DNA from 2 places in the Pseudomonas sp. TE3552 genome. Region 1 is predicted to be linked to the other one. Evidence: riboswitches for the same ligand, from Rfam matches in the RefSeq annotation. Region 1 holds a riboswitch; the other holds the start of a gene.
The links. Region 1 has a riboswitch for cobalamin ahead of cobW (cobalamin biosynthesis protein CobW). Riboswitches for the same ligand answer to the same signal wherever they lie in the genome.

Region 1 (3,831 bases):
GGCTGGATTGGGCGAAACCGGTGGTGTTGAGAATCACCCCTGCCTCGACTTCATCCAGCAAGTCCTCAACCACCGTCAGGCAGCCGGGCTCTTTCAAACTGGCCAGCGCAATCGGCAATGGGTTCAACCCCGCCGCCTGCAAACGCTGGCAGAAAATATCGATGAAACCGGTGTTCGCCGCCTGCAAATGCGAGCGGTAAAACAGCACCGCCGCCACCGGCTGATCAGCTTGCCAGTCGGCTTGCCAATCGCTCAACTCAGCGGGGCTTTTTTGCGGGTGGTAGATCGCCGTGCGTGGCAGGGTTTGCGGCTCGGACCACGGGTAATCGCGGCCCAGCCAGCGACTGGCGAGGCAGCGAAACAGGTCGAGCGCGTTGGCCATGCCGCCCTGACGCAGGAAGTGCCAGAGCCGATCGCGGTCTTGCGCGGTTACGGTGCTCAGGTCACTGAGTTCCGGGTCCGGGCGATCGTCCCCCGGCACCAGAATCAGCTGTACGCCGCGCTGGGACAATTCCACCAGACGCTCAATGCCGTAACGCCAATAGGCGATGCCGCCGTGCAGCGAGATCAGAATCACCTTGGCGTGGCGCAGCACTTCGTCGACGTAGAGATCCACCGAGGCATGATTCTGCACCTGCATCGGGTTGGCCAGACGCACGCTCGGGTAATCGTCGGGCAACTGCTGCGCCGCTTCGGCGAGCAACGCCAGGCTGGAATCGCCGCTGCACAGGATCACCAGCTCGGCGGGGGTTTGTCCAAGGTCGGCAATGTTGTCATCCGACACGAAACCGCCGGGCTGGGTCCTGAGCAGGTGCATGGGTTAAACGCTGAGCGCAGCGCGCAATTGCGCTTCGAGTTGAACGGCGTCCAGCGCCTGACCGATCAACACCAGACGGGTGCTGCGTGCCTCTTCGGCGCCCCACTGACGGTCGAAGTGCTTGTCGAACCGCGTGCCCACGCCCTGGATCAGCAGGCGCATCGGCTTGTTCGGTACCGCCGCGAAACCTTTGACCCGCAGGATGCCGTGCTGGACCACCAGTTGCGTCAGCGCGTCCATCAGCAGGCTTTCGTCGGCTTGTGGCAGCTCGATGGAGATCGAGTCGAACGCGTCATGGTCATGATCGTGATCGTCTTCACCTTCATGGTGATGATCATGATGGCTGTGGCGGCTGTCGATGTGTTCTTCGGAACCGGCACCGAGGCCGATCAGCACGTCCAGTGGCAGACGACCGCTGCTGGCCTCGATGACTTTCACCGCTGGTGGCAGCTCTTCGGCGACTTCCAGGCGCACGCGGGCCAGGTCTGCGGCGCTGATCAGGTCAGCCTTGTTGAGAATCACCAGGTCGGCACTGGCCAGTTGATCGGCGAACAGCTCGTGCAGCGGCGATTCGTGGTCCAGGTTCGGGTCGAGTTTGCGCTGGGCATCCACTTGATCGGGGAACGCAGCGAAAGTGCCGGCGGCGACGGCCGGGCTATCGACCACGGTGATCACCGCGTCAACCGTGCAGGCGCTACGGATTTCTGGCCATTGGAAGGCTTGAACCAAAGGCTTTGGCAGGGCCAGGCCCGAGGTTTCGATGAGGATGTGGTCGAGGTCGCCGCGACGGGCCACCAGTTCGCGCATCACCGGGAAGAATTCTTCCTGAACGGTGCAGCACAGGCAGCCGTTGGCCAATTCATAGACGCGACCGCTGGCTTCTTCTTCGGTGCAACCGATCGAGCATTGCTTGAGGATCTCGCCGTCGATGCCCAGCTCGCCGAACTCGTTGACGATCACCGCGATGCGGCGGCCCTGGGCGTTGTCGAGCATGTGGCGCAGCAAGGTGGTTTTGCCCGAGCCGAGGAAGCCGGTAACGATGGTGACGGGGAGTTTGGCCAGTGTTTTCATCGGATGCCCTTTGGCAAGGTGGCGGGCATACGGGACGACGACCGGCAACGCGGGCGCGCGTGCCTGAAGAGTTCGCCACCGGATCACCCCGCCCGGTTGAAAGTGAGAATCTGTGTCGAGGCAGGTCTCCTGGCTGACGGTGTGCCGGGCGGGTCAGCCTGGCATTCGCTGCGCCTTCCCGCGAACCCGTTGCACAGGGTTTGCAGTGGCGTGGCAGCGAACATCACCGTTCACAGTTGCGGGGGCAGCCGCGGCATCGACCGCGTTCCCTTCTTAGCTTCGACAGACGCCGAAGAACCTCGAAAGCGCAAGGCTACGCATCGTGTGGGGGCGGGTCAATGTCCTATAGGAGAATGCGATCACTTGGAGGGGGGTTGCCTGTGGCGAGGGAGCTTGCCCCCGTTCGAGCGCGAAGCGGTCGCAATCAGATACATGCGGTCTGCCTGTAGATATGCAGTGCATGGTTTTACGACTGCTTCGCAGCCGAGCGGGAGCAAGCTCCCTCGCCACAGGTATTTGGTGTCAGTTGAGAACCCATGCCAATTGACTCCCCGCCCTCGCCCATGCTCTCCTACACACCTTGTTACGGGTGCCCTTCACAGGGTGAAACGGGAAACCGGTGAATCATGTGCTTTACTCTAAAGCCATGTCAGTCCGGTGCTGCCCCCGCAACGGTAAGCGAGTGAAGCGTCAGATCCACTGTGCCGGTCATACGGCATGGGAAGGTGATGCTTGCAGGTTTCGGCGCAAGCCCTGCCCCTCGCGAGCCCGGAGACCGGCCCGCAACACAAAGTGACTCTTACGTTCACTGAATAACAAACCCGCGGTGGGCGGGCGCTGTTCGAAATCTCTGCGAGCCCTTGGCCTGTGGAGGTTTTCATGCGCTCTATTCACCCGCTGACAGACCAGAGGGAAGCGCCATGTCGATCATCAGCAGCACCGGCAGCAACACCGATAAAAAGAGCACGATCAGCACCACTTCAACCCTGAGCCAACGCCTGACCGCCGCTTTTTGTGCGTCGATCCTTGGCGCTAGCCTGGTGTATTTCGCCGGTTTCTCTCACATTGAAGCGGTGCACAACGCCGCGCACGATACCCGTCACAGCTCCGCCTTTCCGTGCCATTGAGACCTGCTGAGATGATCAAGCGTATTGCGCAAACCGCAGGGTTCACCGGGCTGCTGGCCGCTCTGCTATTGACCCTGCTGCAAAGCTTTTGGGTCGCCCCGCTGATTTTGCAGGCCGAAACCTACGAAAAATCCGAGCCGGCCGCTGTTGAAATCCACGAACACGCTGCAGGCGCTGTCGCTCACACCCATGATGCCGAAGCCTGGGAACCGGAAGACGGCTGGCAGCGCGTGCTGTCCACTACCGGCGGCAACCTGGTGGTGGCAGTCGGTTTCGCCTTGATGCTCGCCGGTCTCTACACCCTGCGTGCACCGACCAAGACCTCTCAGGGCCTGCTCTGGGGCCTGGCCGGTTATGCGACGTTCGTGCTGGCACCGACCCTCGGCCTGCCGCCGGAGCTGCCGGGCACTGCCGCGGCTGATCTGGCGCAACGGCAAATCTGGTGGATCGGCACTGCCGCGTCCACGGCCGTCGGCATCGCGCTGATCGTGTTCAGCCGTCACTGGCTGATGAAAGCTCTCGGCGTGGCGATCCTGGCCGTGCCGCATGTGATTGGCGCACCACAACCGGAAGTCCATTCGATGCTGGCGCCGCAAGCCCTGGAAGCGCAATTCAAAATCGCTTCGCAGCTGACCAACGTGGCGTTCTGGCTGGCCCTGGGCCTGATCAGCGCCTGGTTGTTCCGCCGCAAAAGCGATGGTCAATACCGCGCATGACTGACGTCAGCGCAGCGCCGACCCTGGTGGTCGGCCTGGGCTGCCAGCGCGGCTGCCCGGTCAGTACGCTACGGGCGCTGCTCGATCAGGCGTTACAGGC
Region 2 (3,831 bases), 1.9 Mb from region 1:
CTCACGATCGTCCATCAGCGCGGCGACCAGCACCTCGGCGCAGTCGTTGATGCCTTCGACCTTGAGCTTCATGAATTCGTCGGAGCGCTCGCCGAGGGCTTCGGCGGTGCGGATACGTTCGTCTTCCACCAGTTGCTGGATCTTACCGCGCAGGGCCCGATCGCTGATGCGGATGAAACGCCAGGGCTGCATCAGGCCGACACTCGGCGCCTGGTGCGCGGCTTCGAGCAGACGCCTCAATAACGCAGGCTCGACCGTGCCACCGCTGAAGTGGCGCATGTCGCGACGTTCGCCGATGGCTCGATAGACGGCTGCGCGTTCGACTGCGGAAAAGGCGTTGTCGGTCATGGCCTGCTCGCGATGGCGGTCTCACGATCAGGCACAAATAGCGCAGCAATCGCTTGAGGGTTAGACGGAAAATAAAAATGCACATAAGAAGCGGTCATCCGCCCCTCACGATAAACCGCCTCCGCCCCTCGCCCACCATTCGGGCTCAGCCCACGAGCAATCGGTTCAAGCTCGGTGCTGGTCAGCGAATGGTGATAGGTGTGCCCCCGCAGCAAACCTTCCGGCAATTCAACCGCCTGCAGGGCCAACGCAGCGAGACGCTTCTGCATCACCGCGTCACCGCTCAACAAGCCGACCAGTTCGGCGCGAGTGCCCTCGACATCGGTCAGCGAATCCAGCAGATAGAGCATGCCGCCACATTCGGCCAACAGCGGTTTGCCCGCGGCATGGTGAGCGCGGATCGCCGTCAGCATCGAGGTGTTTTGCGCCAACGCCACGTGGTGCAATTCAGGGTAACCACCCGGCAGATAAAGGCTGTCTGCCTCCGGCAACCCGCTATCGCGAATCGGCGAGAAGAAAGACAATTCGGCGCCCATCGCCCGCAGCAGATCCAGGCTCGCGCCATAGGTAAACGCGAAGGCTTCGTCGCGGGCCACGGCAATCCGCACACCGGCCAGCAACGGTTCGGCCGCGATCATTTCAGGCGCGGCGAATTCCACGGCCGGCGGCAGCGCTACGTCGCAACTGTTGGCCAATGAATCGGCTGCCGCATCGAGACGCATATCGAGGTCATTCAGCTCGCTGGCCTGAACCAGGCCCAAATGCCGACTCGGCAGTTCGATTCCCGTTTCTCGCGACAGCGCGCCGTACCAGCGCAAGCCTTCAGTCAGGCTGCCTTCGAGCAATTGCGCGTGACGCAAAGTGCCGACCCGGTTGGCCAACACGCCGGCAAACGGCAAATCCGGCTGATAGCGCGCAAGGCCCAGGGCCAATGCGCCAAACGTCTGCGCCATGGCAGTGCCGTCGATCACGCCCAGCACCGGCACGCCGAAGTGCCGCGCCAGATCAGCACTGGACGGCGTACCGTCGAACAGCCCCATGACTCCTTCGATGAGGATCAGATCGGCTTCGCCAGCGGCTTCCCACAATAGACGACGACTTTCCTGCTCGCCGACCATCCACATGTCCAGTTGATAGACCGGTGCACCGCTTGCGCGCTCGAGAATCATCGGATCGAGAAAGTCCGGGCCGCATTTGAACACGCGAACCTTGCGCCCCTGATTGCGATGCAAACGGGCGAGCGCGGCGGTGACGGTGGTCTTGCCCTGACCGGAGGCCGGCGCGGCAATCAATACCGCCGGGCATTGACGTGGTTGACTCACAACTCGACGCCTTTTTGCGCTTTGATCCCGGCCTGGAAGGCGTGCTTGATCATGCCCATTTCGGTGACGGTGTCAGCCAGTTCGATCATCTCCGGTTTGGCGCCGCGACCGGTGACCACCACGTGCTGCATCGGCGGACGGGCCTGCAAGTCGCTGAGCACCTGATCGAGGTCGAGATAACCGTGCTTGAGGGCGATGTTCAACTCATCGAGTACCACCAGACCGATGGACGGGTCGCTCAGCAGTTCGCGGGACACCGCCCAGGCGGCTTCGGCGGCGGCGATGTCGCGCTGGCGATCCTGGGTTTCCCAGGTGAAGCCCTCGCCCATCACATGAAAACGCACCTGTTCCGGGAAGCGCCGGAAGAACAGCTCCTCGCCAGTGCTGTTGCGCCCCTTGATGAACTGCACCACGCCGCACTGCATGCCGTGGCCCATGGCCCGCGCAAGCATGCCAAACGCCGAACTGCTTTTGCCTTTGCCGTTACCGGAAAGCACCAGCAGCAAACCGCATTCATTCGGCGAGTTGGCGATGCGTTCGTCGATCACCGCTTTTTTGCGCAGCATGCGCGCCAGATGGCGTTCGTCACGATCGGGGATATCAGTCATAGGGGAGCTCTCCGTTGAGGCTGGATAACGGCGGGCAGGCACAAGAATAGACGGCAAGAAGCCTGGCATCGCCCACCGTGATGCCGCTGAATGGATCAGGCCGGTCTCCGGGCTCATGAGCGGCACTTGGCCCGACTGCGCGCCTTCCCGCATCGTTCATCGACACAGTGGCATCAGGCGCAGTCTTCACTCATTTACCGTTGCGGGGGCAGCGCCGGGATCGTGATCATTCTTCGCTGGAAGAAATCCACTCACCGGCTTCCCTGTTTCACTCTGTCGACCAAGGCCACAGAGCACCTGAAACAAGCCGCGAAGGTTAGAGGGTTGGGGGTGGAGCGTCAATTAAAGACGGGACGCCTTCCGGCGAATAACTGCCGTCGATCAATTATCTGACGCCAATCTTGTGCCACACTGTCAGCAGTGATATCAAAGAGCCACAACCTCATAACACAATAACAAGGGTGAGCCACATGCAAGGCATGATCATCAGCAATCCGAAGCTGGAATTCCTGCGACCGGTGCTGGAACGCTGGTTTGACTGTATCGACCGCTACAACGCCGTGCGCGGCGATAACGATACGCCTTACTGGTACGACGAAAAGGCCAACCTCGGCCTGCTCTGCGCCGCGGCCTGGATGGCGGAAATGGTCACGCTGCAGCAAACACCGACGCGCAAACAGACCGAAGAAGGCGAACGCAACGCCCGCGCCGATCTGTTTATCGCCACCAGCGAAGAGCGCGCGTACCTCCAGGCCACCCAACGCTGGCCGCGGGTCAATAGCTTGAACCTGACCCAGGCACTTGCGGACATCACCAGCGATGCGAAGCGCATCAGCTACGCCAGCGACCTGAAACTCGGCTGCCTGTTTGTCGCCCCACAAAAAGCCCAGCACAGCGCCACCCCGGAAGAACTCCAGGACATGCTCGACGACCTGCAAAAGGAACACACCTGCGCCGTGGCCTGGTATTTTCCCTACGCCTACCGCAAGTTGCACAATGAAGCCGGCAACTACCATCCGGGGATCGCCGTACTGTTCAAGGAAGCCCGCGGCTGACCGGTTGAACCATCGGGTGTCTACGCTTCTCTATGATTACGTCAATGCATTCATAGGGAAGATCAGTAATGCGCAAACCCCAACTCGTTTTCATCATCGCGCTCGCCGGAGGGCTCGCCGCTTGTGGTGAAACCTCCAGCCTGCAAGTCTCGGATGGCACAGGCCCCTCGCCCAAGCTGCCAGAACCGAATAAAACCCTGATCCCGACGGTGAACATTGCCCCGGCGATCGGCTGGCCTGCTGGCGCGAAACCCATCGCCGCGCCAGGCACTCAAGTCGCGGCATTTGCCGAAGGCCTCGATCATCCGCGCTGGCTCTATGTGCTACCCAACGGTGATGTACTGGTGGCCGAAACCAATGCGCCGCCCAAACCCGATGACGGCAAAGGCATACGCGGCTGGGTCATGGGCAAAGTGATGGGCCGCGCCGGTGCCGGCGTTCCCAGCCCGAACCGCATCACCCTGCTGCGGGACCAGAACCACGACGGCATTGCCGAAA

Region 2: another riboswitch for cobalamin. It lies ahead of cobO (cob(I)yrinic acid a,c-diamide adenosyltransferase); the one in region 1 lies ahead of cobW (cobalamin biosynthesis protein CobW).

The regions. Positions count from the first base shown of each region.
Region 1 covers NZ_JBWBQJ010000001.1:1,564,542-1,568,372, reverse strand. Annotated here, with positions in the region: gene cobN (cobaltochelatase subunit CobN) at 1-817, opposite strand, end outside; gene cobW (cobalamin biosynthesis protein CobW) at 821-1,888, opposite strand; cobalamin riboswitch at 1,991-2,205, opposite strand; cobalamin riboswitch at 2,459-2,686, shown strand; gene ACZ9BB_RS06960 (CbtB domain-containing protein) at 2,809-3,015, shown strand; gene ACZ9BB_RS06955 (CbtA family protein) at 3,027-3,731, shown strand; gene ACZ9BB_RS06950 (cobalamin biosynthesis protein) at 3,728-3,831, shown strand, end outside.
Region 2 covers NZ_JBWBQJ010000001.1:3,507,480-3,511,310, forward strand. Annotated here, with positions in the region: gene bluB (5,6-dimethylbenzimidazole synthase) at 1-348, opposite strand, end outside; gene ACZ9BB_RS15715 (cobyrinate a,c-diamide synthase) at 345-1,670, opposite strand; gene cobO (cob(I)yrinic acid a,c-diamide adenosyltransferase) at 1,667-2,278, opposite strand; cobalamin riboswitch at 2,360-2,594, opposite strand; gene ACZ9BB_RS15725 (hypothetical protein) at 2,749-3,333, shown strand; gene ACZ9BB_RS15730 (PQQ-dependent sugar dehydrogenase) at 3,402-3,831, shown strand, end outside.